DNA from 2 places in the Sutcliffiella sp. NPDC057660 genome. Region 1 is predicted to be linked to the other one. Evidence: predicted binding sites of a transcription regulator. Region 1 holds the regulator's gene; the other holds the start of a gene.

What was found. The regulator LexA, encoded in region 1, represses DNA repair genes until DNA is damaged. The targets are predictions, from matches to a motif close to CGAACATATGTTCG.
Region 2: the regulator LexA is predicted to act here: its motif matches at 3,889-3,902, upstream of ACFVAD_RS20370 (sigma-70 RNA polymerase sigma factor region 4 domain-containing protein).

The regions. Positions count from the first base shown of each region.
Region 1 covers NZ_JBHVHV010000005.1:76,480-83,536, forward strand. The annotation lists gene ACFVAD_RS06565 (ABC transporter transmembrane domain-containing protein) at 1-666, opposite strand, end outside; gene ACFVAD_RS06570 (YneF family protein) at 803-1,024, opposite strand; gene sirA (sporulation inhibitor of replication protein SirA) at 1,116-1,547, opposite strand; gene ACFVAD_RS06580 (YdcF family protein) at 1,820-2,317, shown strand; gene tkt (transketolase) at 2,364-4,370, opposite strand; gene ACFVAD_RS06590 (DUF896 domain-containing protein) at 4,461-4,691, opposite strand; gene ACFVAD_RS06595 (YneB family resolvase-like protein) at 4,736-5,410, opposite strand; gene lexA (transcriptional repressor LexA) at 5,548-6,165, shown strand; gene ACFVAD_RS06605 (hypothetical protein) at 6,317-6,862, opposite strand.
Region 2 covers NZ_JBHVHV010000020.1:27,170-34,226, forward strand. The annotation lists gene ACFVAD_RS20340 (helix-turn-helix domain-containing protein) at 1-82, opposite strand, end outside; gene ACFVAD_RS20345 (restriction endonuclease) at 422-742, opposite strand; gene ACFVAD_RS20350 (hypothetical protein) at 718-975, opposite strand; gene ACFVAD_RS20355 (RNA chaperone Hfq) at 1,042-1,254, opposite strand; gene ACFVAD_RS20360 (hypothetical protein) at 1,260-1,592, opposite strand; gene ACFVAD_RS20365 (helix-turn-helix domain-containing protein) at 1,574-2,572, opposite strand; gene ACFVAD_RS20370 (sigma-70 RNA polymerase sigma factor region 4 domain-containing protein) at 3,967-4,557, shown strand; gene ACFVAD_RS20375 (hypothetical protein) at 4,580-4,798, shown strand; gene ACFVAD_RS20380 (YvrJ family protein) at 4,836-4,985, shown strand; gene ACFVAD_RS20385 (hypothetical protein) at 5,642-5,977, shown strand; gene ACFVAD_RS20390 (hypothetical protein) at 6,331-6,837, opposite strand.

The sequences.
Region 1 (7,057 bases):
CTCCTCGATATCCTCTTTTTCCTGTCCGAACGTTTTAATGACTTTTATACCATTTACGCTCTCCTGCACCTTATCATTCAGTGAAGAAAATGCTGCTTGAGCTTTATGGAAGGTTCGATGCAGCAGCGTTCCGTAGTAGTTAGTGGAAATCGCCATGAAAGGTAAGGGTATCAGACAGATAAGAGTAAGCTTCCAACTGATGGTTGTGGCCATGGCAATCAGCACGAATCCACCTGTCATGAAGGAGTCGACCAATGTCAGAACTCCGGCCCCTGCAGTCTGCTGAATTGCCTGCAGGTCATTTGTGGAGTGAGCCATCAGATCTCCCACTCTTCGTCTTTGGTAGAAACTCGGTGACATTTTTGTAAAGTGTTCATACAAATTGTTGCGCAATAACCTTGCCAACCTGACTGAAGGACCAAAGATCATGATTCTCCATAAGTACCTTAAAAAATATACAATGATTGCAGTCCCTAATAGGATAAGCATCAACTGCAAAATCAGGTCCTTTGTCAGTTCCCCTTCAGCGATATGATCGACCGTCATACCGACGATTCGTGGAGGGACGAGCTCCAACAGGGCAACAAGGGCCAGCATGAATACACCTGGTATATAGGACTTCTTTTCCAGTTTGAAAAACCACCATAAATCTTTAAATATACTCATCGTACTCCCCCGTTAACATTCTTACTTATCTATGTAATCAACTTAGATAGTTTAGCAAAAATTCTAATATTTAGGAAGATTATTTCATTAAATTAGCCAAAAGAAAAAGCACTCATTTGACTGAGTGCCCTATCGTTTATTTCATTTGTTGGTTGCTCATTGCTTTCATCATTTGGTTGATTTTCTTTTGGGATGGTTTCATTCCCATTTGCATCATCATCACGCGAAGCATTTGCTCATTAATCGGCGGGTTTTTCTTCAGGTAAGTCATCATGTACTTACGAGCGATGAAAAATCCTAGTGCAACTCCAGCAATCAAAGCCAGAACAATAAGCAAAATCCAAATCCAAGGTTGCATCTAACATTTCCTCCTCTAAACTATGTCTACCAATGTAGTGTACTAAACCAACTATCATTATACAACATTTTCCGCTAATTTTCTCTATACCCTAGACATATTTTCTCTGTTTTATCGGCTGCAACCAGCCAAACCGACCAGATTTGGTATCGATAGCGAGGAAGTATGGTGCCTGTTTTCTAATAACTTCAAAAAAGATCGCCTCTGCTTCAAAAGACCCAGAGGAGGACAGCTTCAAATATTTTTCAAAAATCGACAATTTAGCTATTGATTCTCTTTTTTCTATTTTGTGCTGATAGGATTGCGACTGGTAACCTTCTATTTGTTTCATGGAAGTTTCTAATGCCTGCTGGAGGGGGAAGGTCGGTATGGGGATGGTGATGTAATCGACCTGCTGCTTCACTACATCTTGAAGTTGATCCACTTGTTCATACTGCTGAAAGAGCTGAAATAATTTCAATTCATTGCCCGCATAATGCTTCGCAATTTCTTCCTCTATGAGATAGATCATATAATGGCGCAAACAAAACCCTCCTAACATCCTCTTTTATATTATTATAAGGAATGATAGAGGAAAGATTTGTCTGTTGATGGCGCGACTATTGACTATTTTTGTTGGAACTTGTCGAAAGCATCAATTCTGAACAATAAACTCCATTATCATGATACAATTTTAGGTAAATAACAAATAAAAGGACACATTTTATGAAAATACGAGGAGCAATAAAATTATTATTAATTGTTTGTTTACTTTTTGTTTTTTATAACGGATACAATATATGGTCTTTCAGCAAAATGAATGAGTTGGAGAAATCGGATGCCGCTATCGTACTTGGGGCTGCCGTCTACAACGGAACTCCTTCTCCAGTTCTCAGAGAAAGAGTGAACCATGCTATATGGCTGTATGAAAATGAGTACGTTGAGAAGATAATTTTTACAGGTGGAAAAAGCAGGGAGGACAGCCTTACAGAATCGGAAGCAGCAAAAGAGTATGCTAACAGTAAAAAGGTTGCATCCGGGGATATTCTTATAGAGGTAAATTCAAAAATTACAGAAGAAAACTTACTCTATGCTTTGGAAGTGGCAGAGGCTAATAAACTTAACACGTTTATTTTGGTCAGCGACCCCTTGCATATGAAACGAACTACTATGATAGCCGAGGACTTCGGAATGGATGTTAGATCATCTCCAACACAAACCTCCGCATATAAGACCTATAAGACCAAAATTCCATTTTTCTTTCGTGAATTATTTTTTCTAATAGCGTATAGAGTGACATTGCCTTTCCGCTGAATATACAAAAGAGCCATGCACGTATGCATGGCTCTTTTCAAATATATTAGTTATCCAATAGCGCCTTCACTCTAGCAACTACGTTCTCAGTAGTGAAGCCATATTCCTTCATGATTCTTTCTCCAGGAGCAGAAGCACCGAACGTGTTGATTGCGAGGATATCCCCTTCATCTCCTGTGTAGCGCTCCCATCCTAGTGGAGTTGCCATTTCGATTCCAAGACGTTTTTTCACATCTTTTGGCAATACGGAGTTTTTGTACTCCTTGGATTGCTGTTCGAAACGGTCCCATGATGGCATACTTACAACTGAAACATCGATGCCTTCCTGTTGAAGTGCAGCTTGAGCTTCTACAGCCAATCCGACTTCAGAGCCGGTTGCAAGTAATAATGCATCCGGAGTTTCCTTTTGTGCTTTGGAAATCACGTATGCACCTTTTTTCACGCCTTCTAATGCCGTCTCGCTTGTTCCCTTGATCGTAGGAAGATTTTGACGAGTCAATACAAGAGCAGTAGGTGTTTTCTCTGATTCCAATGCCACTTTCCAAGCAGCCGCAGTTTCGTTACCGTCTGCCGGGCGAATCACGGAAAGGTTCGGCATAGCACGCAAGGATGGCAGTTGCTCGATCGGCTCATGTGTAGGCCCATCTTCTCCAACCGCAATACTGTCATGTGTAAATACATATGTTACAGGCAGCTGTTGAAGTGCAGCCAAGCGAATAGCTGGACGCAGGTAATCGGAGAATACGAAGAAAGTTCCACCGTATACTTTTAGTCCACCATGCAATGCCATACCGTTTAACGCCGCACCCATTCCGAATTCACGTACTCCGAACCAGATGTTTCGTCCGCTGTAATCTTCCGGAGTGAAGTCCGCTTCGTTTTTAATATTCGTTTTATTGGAGCCTGCAAGGTCCGCAGAACCTCCAAAGAAATAAGGAACTTTTTTAGCGATTGCATTCAGCACTTCACCGGAGGAAGCACGGGATGCCAAGCTTTTCCCATCTTCATAAACTGGAATCTCAGAATCCCAGCCTTCAGGCAATTCGCCATTGATTGCCGCTTCAAGCTGCTGACCCAATTCAGGATATTTCGCTTTGTACGCATCAAATAGTTCATTCCAAGCCTCTTCAGCCTGTTGCCCTTTTTCAGCTACCGTTTCACGGAAATGCGCATATACTTCTTCCGGAACATGGAAATCTTGTTCAAACGTCCATTTGTATGCTTCTTTTGTTAGCTTCATTTCATCGGCTCCAAGTGGTGCTCCGTGAACATCAGACTTACCGGAAAGATTCGGGGAACCAAATCCAATAGTCGTTTTCACTTCAATCAGTGTAGGTCGATTAAGGTCGCTCTTCGCTTCTTCCACTGCCGCCGCAATCTCTTCCAGGTTATTTCCGTCCTCAACACGGATGACCTGCCAGCCATACCCTTTGAAACGCAGTTCTACGCTTTCAGAGAAGGAACGGTCGAGATCACCGTCAAGAGAGATATCATTGGAATCATAAAGAACGATAAAACGTCCCAGCTTCAAGTGGGAAGCAAGGGATGCTGCCTCACCAGAGACACCTTCCATCAAATCGCCGTCTCCACAAATGCTGTATGTAAAATGATTGACCAATTCCATATCTTCTTTATTATAAGTTGCTGCAAGATGACGTTCGGCCATTGCCATTCCCACACCCATTGCAATACCCTGTCCAAGTGGACCAGTCGTTGCATCTACACCTGCAGTGTGGCCGAATTCAGGATGTCCTGGAGTTTTGCTGCCCCATTGACGGAACTCCTTCAAGTCATCCATGGATAGATCATATCCGCCTAAGTGCAATAGGCTGTATAACAGCATGGAGCCATGACCAGCAGATAATACAAAACGGTCTCTGTTGAACCAGTTGGGATTGTTTGGGTTATGGTTCATGAATTTTGTCCAAAGGGAATAGCCCATAGGAGCAGCCCCCATCGGCATACCAGGGTGGCCAGAGTTCGCTTTTTCGATTGCATCGATAGATAATGTACGAATTGTGTTAATGGAAAGTTGATCTATATTGTGTGTCATCAATTCCATCCTTTCTTTTTATCTGATTTTTTATTGGAAAAATTATATTTTATCATAAATAGTATGTTCCAATGTTCTGAAAAAAAGCGATTAATGCTTTAAATTCTTTTTTGTTTCCTTTAGCTTCTCTGGTGTAACATCATTGCCCTCCGGATCTACAATGGTCACGGATTGCAGCGTGTTATCCATGGAAGCACGAAAAGTCTTGATATATTCTTCACGAAGCTTTTTTTGCTCAGCAGCTTCTTCCATTGAAAGACCTTCTGCTTTGGATTTCTTTGATAATGCATTAATTCTTGCGATTTTTTCTTTTGATAGCATGTAAAACCCTTCTTTCATCCTAGTAAACACATGCTTTAATCTTACTAGAGGGAATCTTTTTTTACAAGCAAACCGCCGTCCTTCTCATCAATATACTCCTTATAGCGCCTATGGACAGTCGCCTTGGAGACATCATACCCAAGCCCTCTTAGTGTAGCTGCAATCTCATGGAAGGTCAGCTTGTTGTTACGGAGCCTTGCGATTTCCTCCACGGGAATATCAATTTTTTCTCGGCCCGGGCTTGCATGGAGGTTGGAAAGGTTCTTGGATGGATCATATCCATTCCTGACTGCCCGCTGCATCCCTCTTTTGATTTTGAGGTTATGTAATTTCCGTTGATATTCCTCCACAATCCCTACAATATCCAAGACCATGGAATCTGAATCCGACAGCGACACTTCTCCATTGTCTGTAATGGTGAATATCTTCACCTTATGCTTTCTCAGCCAATGCAAGAATGCTATCTTGGCATTTCCGCGTCCCAAGCGAGTTTCATCCTGTATGAGGACGACATCAATTTCCTGGTTGGACGTGATTTCGATGATTCGGAAAACCCCTTCCCTATCCAGATCGAAACCGCTCGCCTGCTCTTCTATCACTTCTACAATTTCAATTTGGTGCTGCCCGGCCAACATGAGCAGCTCTTCCTTTTGTCTTACCAGTGACGTTTCCTGTGTCTCTTTCTTTGTACTCACTCGGCAATAGATGATGCCCTTCATCGTAAACACCCCTATAAATATCTAGATTACTTATTATCAGGCGAACAAATATTCCTGTCAATTATTCGAACTTATGTTTGTATTTTTGATGAGAACATGCTATACTATTCATAATATTAATGATAGAGGTGCGGAATATGAAACTATCAAAAAGGCAACAAGATATCCTGAATTTCATTAAAAAAGAAGTACAGGATAAAGGCTATCCCCCATCCGTTCGTGAAATAGGCGAAGCGGTAGGACTTGCTTCGAGCTCCACAGTCCACGGACATCTTGCCCGCTTGGAAAGCAAAGGGCTTATCCGTCGTGACCCTACCAAGCCTAGAGCCATTGAGATCAGAGATATGGAAGACGAAATGACGCCAAGGATTTCTGCAGTCAATGTTCCAATCATCGGTAAAGTAACTGCTGGCCAACCTATCACAGCCATCGAGAACGTCGAAGACTACTTCCCGCTGCCTGATCGCTATGTAGCACCAGATGAGCAGGTATTCATGCTGGAGGTTATGGGAGACAGTATGATCGAAGCAGGAATCCTGGATGGTGACTATGTCATTGTACGCCAACAGCAGTCTGCCAATAATGGGGATATTGTCGTTGCGATGACTGAGGATGATGAAGCAACTGTAAAACGTTTCTTCAAGGAAAAAGACTATATCCGTCTCCAGCCTGAAAACTCCACGCTTGAGCCGATTATTGTTCGTAACGTGAGTATTCTTGGTAAAGTGATTGGTGTATATCGTAACATCCACTAAAAAAGAGGCTGGGACAAATAACGGGTTCTTTTCCCTATCGCAAAAACTCTATTTACGCAATAATTTGTACACTTAATTGCACCGCAAAATGCGGTGTTTTTTTCATCTAAAAAAGCAGTGGAAATGGTATTTTCCTCTGCTTTATAATTTGTTATTCTTTTGTTGTAAATGAGAAGCCATACGTTTTTTCTAACTCTAACAGCATCGAACGCAAACTTTGAACTTCCCTGTTGTTGTCAACTACGAAAATCTGATTATCTTTATAATGAAACTCCAAACTTTGCTCATTTGTTTCTTCATCTATAACTAAGTATACCTTTTCTACATCCTCCCAACTGTATTTGATTTCTTCTTCGAAAGGAGCATCAATAAAGGTGAACCCAGCAGTATTCATAACATTAATTGGTTTTAACCCAATATACATAAAAGCAATTGCCAAAAACAGGGAACCTATAACTATAATGATTTTTTGTTTGTAAAAAAAGTAAGATGCAATGGAGCCTATCATTAAAAACAACCAGGCTATCCCAAAATACCAATAGGTAATGCTAGGTGTTTCTACAACCCAGACAGAAATCATATCCAAAGTAGCTCTTTGAAGAATGTACGGAAGTAACCAGATTATTAATGGAGATAAAACCAACAAAGCGATTGCACTTACCATAAAATAATGTTTTTTTTCATAATTTTTTTTCAAAGCGATACCCCCTCTTTTATTTTTACGTGTTATATATGGTTTAGTTTCAAAATATTTTTATTTTTGAAAACAATTTTACTGAAAAGTTAGGATACAATTAAACGTAAATAAACCCATAAAACCTTTATATATCAACAATAAATGCCTATCAATTTATATTACAAATTGATAGGCATTTTAACTTACATTTTTATT
Region 2 (7,057 bases), on a different contig from region 1:
CCTGTTTAATACCATTCTCTTCCAAGTATTTACCAAAAAGAGTCTTTCTCTTTTTCTTTCGATTAACCTTTACCTCTGACACAATTCTCCCTCCCGAAAGTCGAATTAGTAAGAAGTATGGACTAATCTCCTATTATTTAAACGTTTCTTTATTATATTTAATCTTTTAAAGGTTTCTTTAATTAGAGTCTTAAAAACTTACAATCTTTATATCTATTAATATCAATGTTTTCATAATAAAGACTACGATTCTGCTAGTCATTTCGACAAAATACATATAGGACTTTTGGATACATAATATCGAATATTACGGCATATCTTGCTATCACTTGGAAACAACAAGAAAAGCCCCAATGTATCCAAGTGATAGCATGGGGCATTCCTATTTTTTAGTAAAATTTTTAAAAATTATTTAATCATTTTAAGAAGCAGTAGCTCTAGAGGAAATGATCAATTTGATTAATTGGTTTCTATTAATAAGCTTAATCTGGTTATATCTCGCAAGCTCAATAGCAGCATCTGTATAATAGCTATTGGATACAACCCAACCTTCTTCCGCATGATAATAATCCATCGAAGCCCTTACTTCTTGGACTGCCTTTATCCCGATTTTCTTCCGGTAGCGTTTTGCTTGTACCACTATTCTTTTACTTCCCTGCTGCAATATTAAATCAGCTCCATAGTCTCCACTACCTTTGGTAACTTTAGCTATATAACCTAATCGGGTGTATAAGATTTCCAGGTATGACCGGTCATTTGGTCGATCTCCTGAATGCCTGAGTTACTTAGGATGTTGCTTTTTTGCTTTGCCGATACAAATAGAAAAACAAACATTACGGAGACAGATACTACCCCAAAAGAAGCTGTCAGAAATAATGAACTGGTTAATAAAAAGATTCCAAATGTAATTAAAACCACCAACATCATTAGCGATTCTGTTATTATGTCGTCCTTGCTCTTTCTTCTTCTGGCCATACTATATTTCCTTCCTTAAAACAGAAAGGCAAGCATCTAACCTTTTTGTTTATAGTCAAATAGTATTTAAAATTTTAATGGTCCCTGGGGAGTAATAGTGGCTATTTCAGATTTGTATATGATTTGTTGTCTGGAGTTATAATTAATAACCAAGGTAAACGTATCATAATTTGTTAGTTCTCCTTTTAGGGTTTTTCCGTTTTTTAAATGAAGGGAAATAGCAGTTTTACTTTTCCGGATCTCATTTAAAAATGCGCTCTGCATATCTCTTTTTTTCATTTTCATTAACTCCTATTGTTATCATCTGTTTCAACCAATTGTATATCACTGCAGTAAAAAAATCCTATCCCATTTTGAAATTCAACTGTATAACAGGTAGCTCGGTTGTTCTTTTGTATGGAAGAGATGTACCCCCTTTGTTTTGCAAAAGATTTTAAGTAAAAGTAGTCTTCAGGATTCTTATCTTCTAAAGTAGGAGCGGGTTCTAGGACAGTTACTTCGGACCTTAGAGAGTAAGCTACGTTATCCTGAGTTGCATCCGGTTTAGGTTCAAGCATTTCAAAAATACTCAATTGTTCCACAACATCATTACCTACCTCTATTTTTGCTTTCGCCATTCCCAAACAGTATCAAAAGCCTCGACAGCAATTTGTTCCATGGATTTATTTTCTTTTTTAGCTTTGGTTTTAATGAAGTCCTTAAGCTGGCTTGGAATCGAAATATTAAATGGTTCTAGATCACTGTCTAGGAATACTCCTTCGGGTTGTTCCAACACTTTTCCTTCTAAGATATTGTTCTTCAATACCTCTAAAATTTCTTGATCTGTACTTACTACAAGAGAAGGCTTTACCTCTAATTCAATAAAGTTCTCTTGTAAATCAATCCTAATGTTCTGAGGACCAGCGGCAGCATAAATGAGTTCAATTGCTGTATAAATGGAAGATTTAATGTTAAACGGACGTGAAAACCTAAATTTCGCATAACCTCTTCTTGTACTATAGTCTCTATTTTCAATTTTTTGATAACACTCAAAACCACGCTTCTCCGCAACGTCTAAGGGAATATTCTCACCATGTTCAGTAACTATTTTGCTCTTTTCTTCTGTTATTTCCATTAAGCGTCCGTGCTCGTGCGTATATTTATTGATAAAAAGTTGAAATAAGAGAAATCCTTGGTTTTTTAAATAATAAAACTTCTTGTCCAAACGCGATTCAGTTTGATGGCTATATGCCGTTTTAAAACGCTCGAACTCTTCCTTCGAGATAAAATAAATTTCTCTACCTTTATAAAGATGCTTTACGGCACTTAAAGTGCCGTCATTTATAAAAGAATTAACCGTGGCTACATGTATTTTTAATGCATCAGCTACTTCACCAGTAGTAAAACCAGGCTTTTTCAGAGCCTTCTCCAACTTTTCTACTTGGTCGCTAGGGAATAACTTTGTCCTTCTCATTCGCCATTTGTGATCGTATAGAGGAACTAACTTCTTTTCACGAACATATTTATAGATTGTTGCCGTTTTTACGTTTAATCTTTCTGCTACTTCTTCTGTAGTTAAGTACTCTTTAAGCGTTGGATCATTTTCTTCGTTAACCACGTGAACCCTCCTCTAACTTAATATATATATTACTTCTTAACAAAAAGTAATTTAAATTTAATAAATAAAAAGCTATCCAAAGATAACTCTTATTAATAAAATTAGCAACTTAATAGAGGAAAAAGAAAAAGAGTGCATGCATTAATCCATCACAGAACATTCTCCCTTTGCATAATCCTAAAGATTACTTAAGTTAAACTTGCACTATTTAGTTTTTCGAACTTTAAATTTTTTAAAAAGATGCTCAATTCTAGATTAGCTGATTCTCTACCATTGTCAAAAAATATTTCTGTTGTTTTAATATCAAAATAATCTCAGCAATCAGTGATTACACGAATGCTGGTAATATCGATATATTATTTCACATATTCATGTTTTTTGCATTGCCTTCAATTATATTATCTAAAATGAATTGTTTTTTTAAAATTTAGACATTAAGTATCGTCCTTTTTTAGGTGTATAAGCTTTGTACCCTCATTAAAATTAAAATGTATGTCCATATACGCTCCATTAAAAAAGAATATTCAACGAATTCTTTCCCTTTTCATATTTACATTATCAACCATTCTTTGTGAGATATCCATAAAAATTATTACGAAAATTACTTTTATATGGGGTAGCGCTGTTAAAATGTGAATTTTCAAGTTTGCCTTTCGCAGCTTTAATAACGAAAACTTTTACAATGATAAGGCTTTTGAGACAAGTCGTAGAGAGGCACTACCAAGATTTATTAGACGCCTCCCAATAGATTACAACTCTATTGAGAGAAGGCTCTATACCCTATCGTTGTATATCCGTATTATCCTGATGTTACCCCTCATGATAATACACAGGGATTGTTCGTTCATTGACCTGGTGGAGTGCCCGTTTACGTGAAGTGAACACAAAAATCAAGCATTTGTACTATAGCTCCGAGAGAATGAAATACAACCTGATATTTCTTGCTAACTACCTGCGTATGGCGTTCCGATCCATACGAGAATCGGAACAGATTACGTATTCCCTCGCTGACGCAAGTTGGATCAATGTACTATTGTGCATTACGATACCACTAGGCGAATGGCAAAGAGAAACCCTAACATATATTTATATATCACGCAGATATGTATTGTAAGCAAAAAAGGACAACTTAGTGAATGTAACCCATTTGGAACGTGAACAGTAATACACTTTCTCTACTGTTATATTGGCTAGAATGTCTCTAAAACAAGTAACACTAACACTAAATATAAACCAATATGAAAAAACTCACCCTGCCTTTTTCTTCATTCTGGGAGTAAAGAAAACAATTACCGACTAAAATATGTTAAAATACAAGAACAAGCGTTCGCATTTCGGTTTATTTTTTTCGCTTTTTTTCACTTTAATATGTAGCAGCCAAAGAATGGAGAGTGGTGATTATTAAGAAATATACTAGTTTAGACGAATACAAACAAATGAATGTTGAGTTTTTTTCTCAACCCATTGTCAAGGGATTCTTCGAAAGTGATTCCTCTCATATGGAGCTCCTCGAAAAGGCGATCATTCAAGGTGATAAGAAATCCCAAAGAATGTTGGACAACCTGTTTTTTGAGCATTTTTTATTATATAGGCTCGTAAAGTACATCACGACCCTATCCCACTTTTATTCTATTGATTTCGACAAACGGTTGAGAAAACAAAAGGTGAGATACCCTGCAATTTTGGATAAAACGATTGATGATTCGGAAAACGATGGCACCATGGGTGATTTTCTTTCCTACAAACAAGAAGAATTTCATGAGATGAATCAGGATTTAAACTTATTCGATATTATTGAAAATGACAATCTACTCCTAGCTTTCAAAAGTTTAACGCTAAAAGAAATGCAAATCTTACAACTTATAATAATTGAAAACAGAAAACAGGTAGATATTGCTCACTTGTTTGGTGAAACCCCTCAAAATATAGCAAAAACAAAGAAAAGAGCAATAGAAAAAGTACAAAGACAACTAATAAACTTCTAACCTTCAAGGAGAGTGGATATTTGTGAAAAAATTCGATGAAAAAATTCTGATGCGAGCCTTCGTTCTAGTTGACTCGAAAATAAAGAAGTCCACTATGAATACTGATCTGAACAACAGAGAGGATTTAGAACAAGAAATAAAATTAAAGGTCATTGAAGCTATACTAAAGGGTAAAATTGAAACCCCTCTTACGTTTACAGAGTATAAGGAGAAGTTTGACAGGAGAAAAGCAGTGAGCTAACCGATTTTAGCTCACTGCTTTAAGGGGGTGAAAACAAATGGAGATTCCTCAAATTGTCACCATACTAGGGAACTTTGGCTTTCCCGTTATGATAGCTATTTACCTTCTTATCCGTTTTGAGAAACGAATTGAAAGTCTAACGGAAGCTATAACAAAATTACAACAAGCCATGAAAACAAAACTTTAAGAGACTTATAAGATTGTTTTCTTCTAGAGTAGTTCCTGTTTATGTAGTACCAAGTGATATAGTCACTTGAAATAATATGGTTTTTCACGAAATACGCGGCTAACATTATTTTTGCCCGGTCGGAAATGAGTGAACTACGAAGCGCTCAACTTAGTATTTACAATCATGGCATTAATTCACCCAACAAACATAATTTTATTTTGCTTTACCTTTCAGCTAGAAAGGGATATATCGCAAGCACTCCGACATCTTTTGCAAACGCCTTTTTTTGGATTTGCATCCACAGTTAGAATTTCTTTAAAGAACTCCTGTTTATAACGGATACAAAGGGATGCTCGAACTTGATGTGTTTTTATGTCCAATACAAAATTATACCAACATAAGTAACATTTCCTATCGTGGAATATACGGTAAGTGGCCAACAACGAATTCGATTCATTAAAGGAAGAGGAGTAGTAAGACGAGCTCAAACATCTTACGAAACTTGGATTCCTCTCTTATAGTCGAAAAACCGAACCTTACTGGTTCGGTTTTTGCGGTCTTTCACCAAAGAGCAATAAAATAGAACAATAAACAAGTAATATCCAGTATAAATACACAATTAGTGGCAGAATTATGTTAATATTTAAACAAAAATAGATTGTGGGGGAATTTTTATGACCTTAGGGGCATTGTTTATTGTGGTTGTTTTAGTTTTCATTAATGAAATAATAGGAAAACGCTTAACCTTAGGGGGAGTGGACTTAGAGGACTCAAATGGAAGCAAAATGAATATTTTAGGGAAAGGATTTATAACATTAATTTTCTTGAGTATTTGGATTATTGCTTATATCAATAATAGTAATAACGATACACTCAGGTTAGTATTTGTATGTGGTATTGCTTCTATACTATTGTATCAATCCATTCTAGAATGGAAATTCCTCGTAGGGAAGAAACATATTTCCTCTTTATTAACTACTTTTGCAATAATCGTTGTTATTTTTTTATAGAGTCCATAATTGCATTAAACCTTAAGGGTTAGTATTATTTGAGATTGGGATTTAAAGATTAATTAAAGAATTATAACTTTTACTAAAAGGTTCTAATAATAAAAAAAAGAAAAAACAGCAAATTGCTCTGTCAGCTTGTAGAGATCCTTGTTTTTCTCTACAAGCTTTTTATGTGGTTAAGAATCTAGGTAATTTTGTTCATGTTTTAAAAAGAATTAGTGATACTTGCACACTCACATTCCCCTTTCTCTTGCAAAGCCCATACGTTTGTATTTGAAAAGAAATGAAATTTACAGAAAAAACACGCTGTCGATAAAATCTCGACAGCGTAACCTGGAAATTTATTATTTTTTTTAGAGAATAATCCATTGTCCACTAGAAGTTTGTACACGTTTTACAATGTAGGTACCGGGAGGGACAGGGCTACCACCTGTATGTGGCCCTTGAATAAAACGAGCAGAGTTACCGCTCCCTAAGTTATGCTCTAAGAAAAGGAATTCAGCCTCTACCGCTGTGTACTTGCCGTTTTCTAAAAAAGGAATTAATTCATCATCAATAATTCTTCGTCCACCTAAAATTTTATTTTTGTGAAGTTCTTTTGCTGTACTATTCATGTAGTTAACAAGCTCTGCCATGAAATAACCAGCAGAAGCTATCGGTACTGCTTTCCCAACAAGTACACGTCCTACAAGAGCGCCCCAAGCTGCTGAAGTAACTGGGTTAAATAAAACTTGTGAGACAGGTCCTGATAAATTTTCATTTAGTGTACGATAAGCCGCACCATGTGCCGTAGACATAGAGCGAATTTGACTTAGAGTTGCGGTAATTGTGGCAGTATATTCTCTAGTAGTGTATGACATATTATACATCTCCTTAATATTGGATTTTCAAGTTCTCGATTGTGCACGATCGACAACCTGTTATTATATAAAGAGAAATTTATTGTTAAAAAAACAACTAATACTCTAAAATTTTTTTGAATTCATTTATTTCTTGTTATTGGCCCCTATACTCCTCAAACATAACTGAGGTACCAGGCAAAACCCCACTTAGAATTCAAATCAGCCAATGAGCTAACAC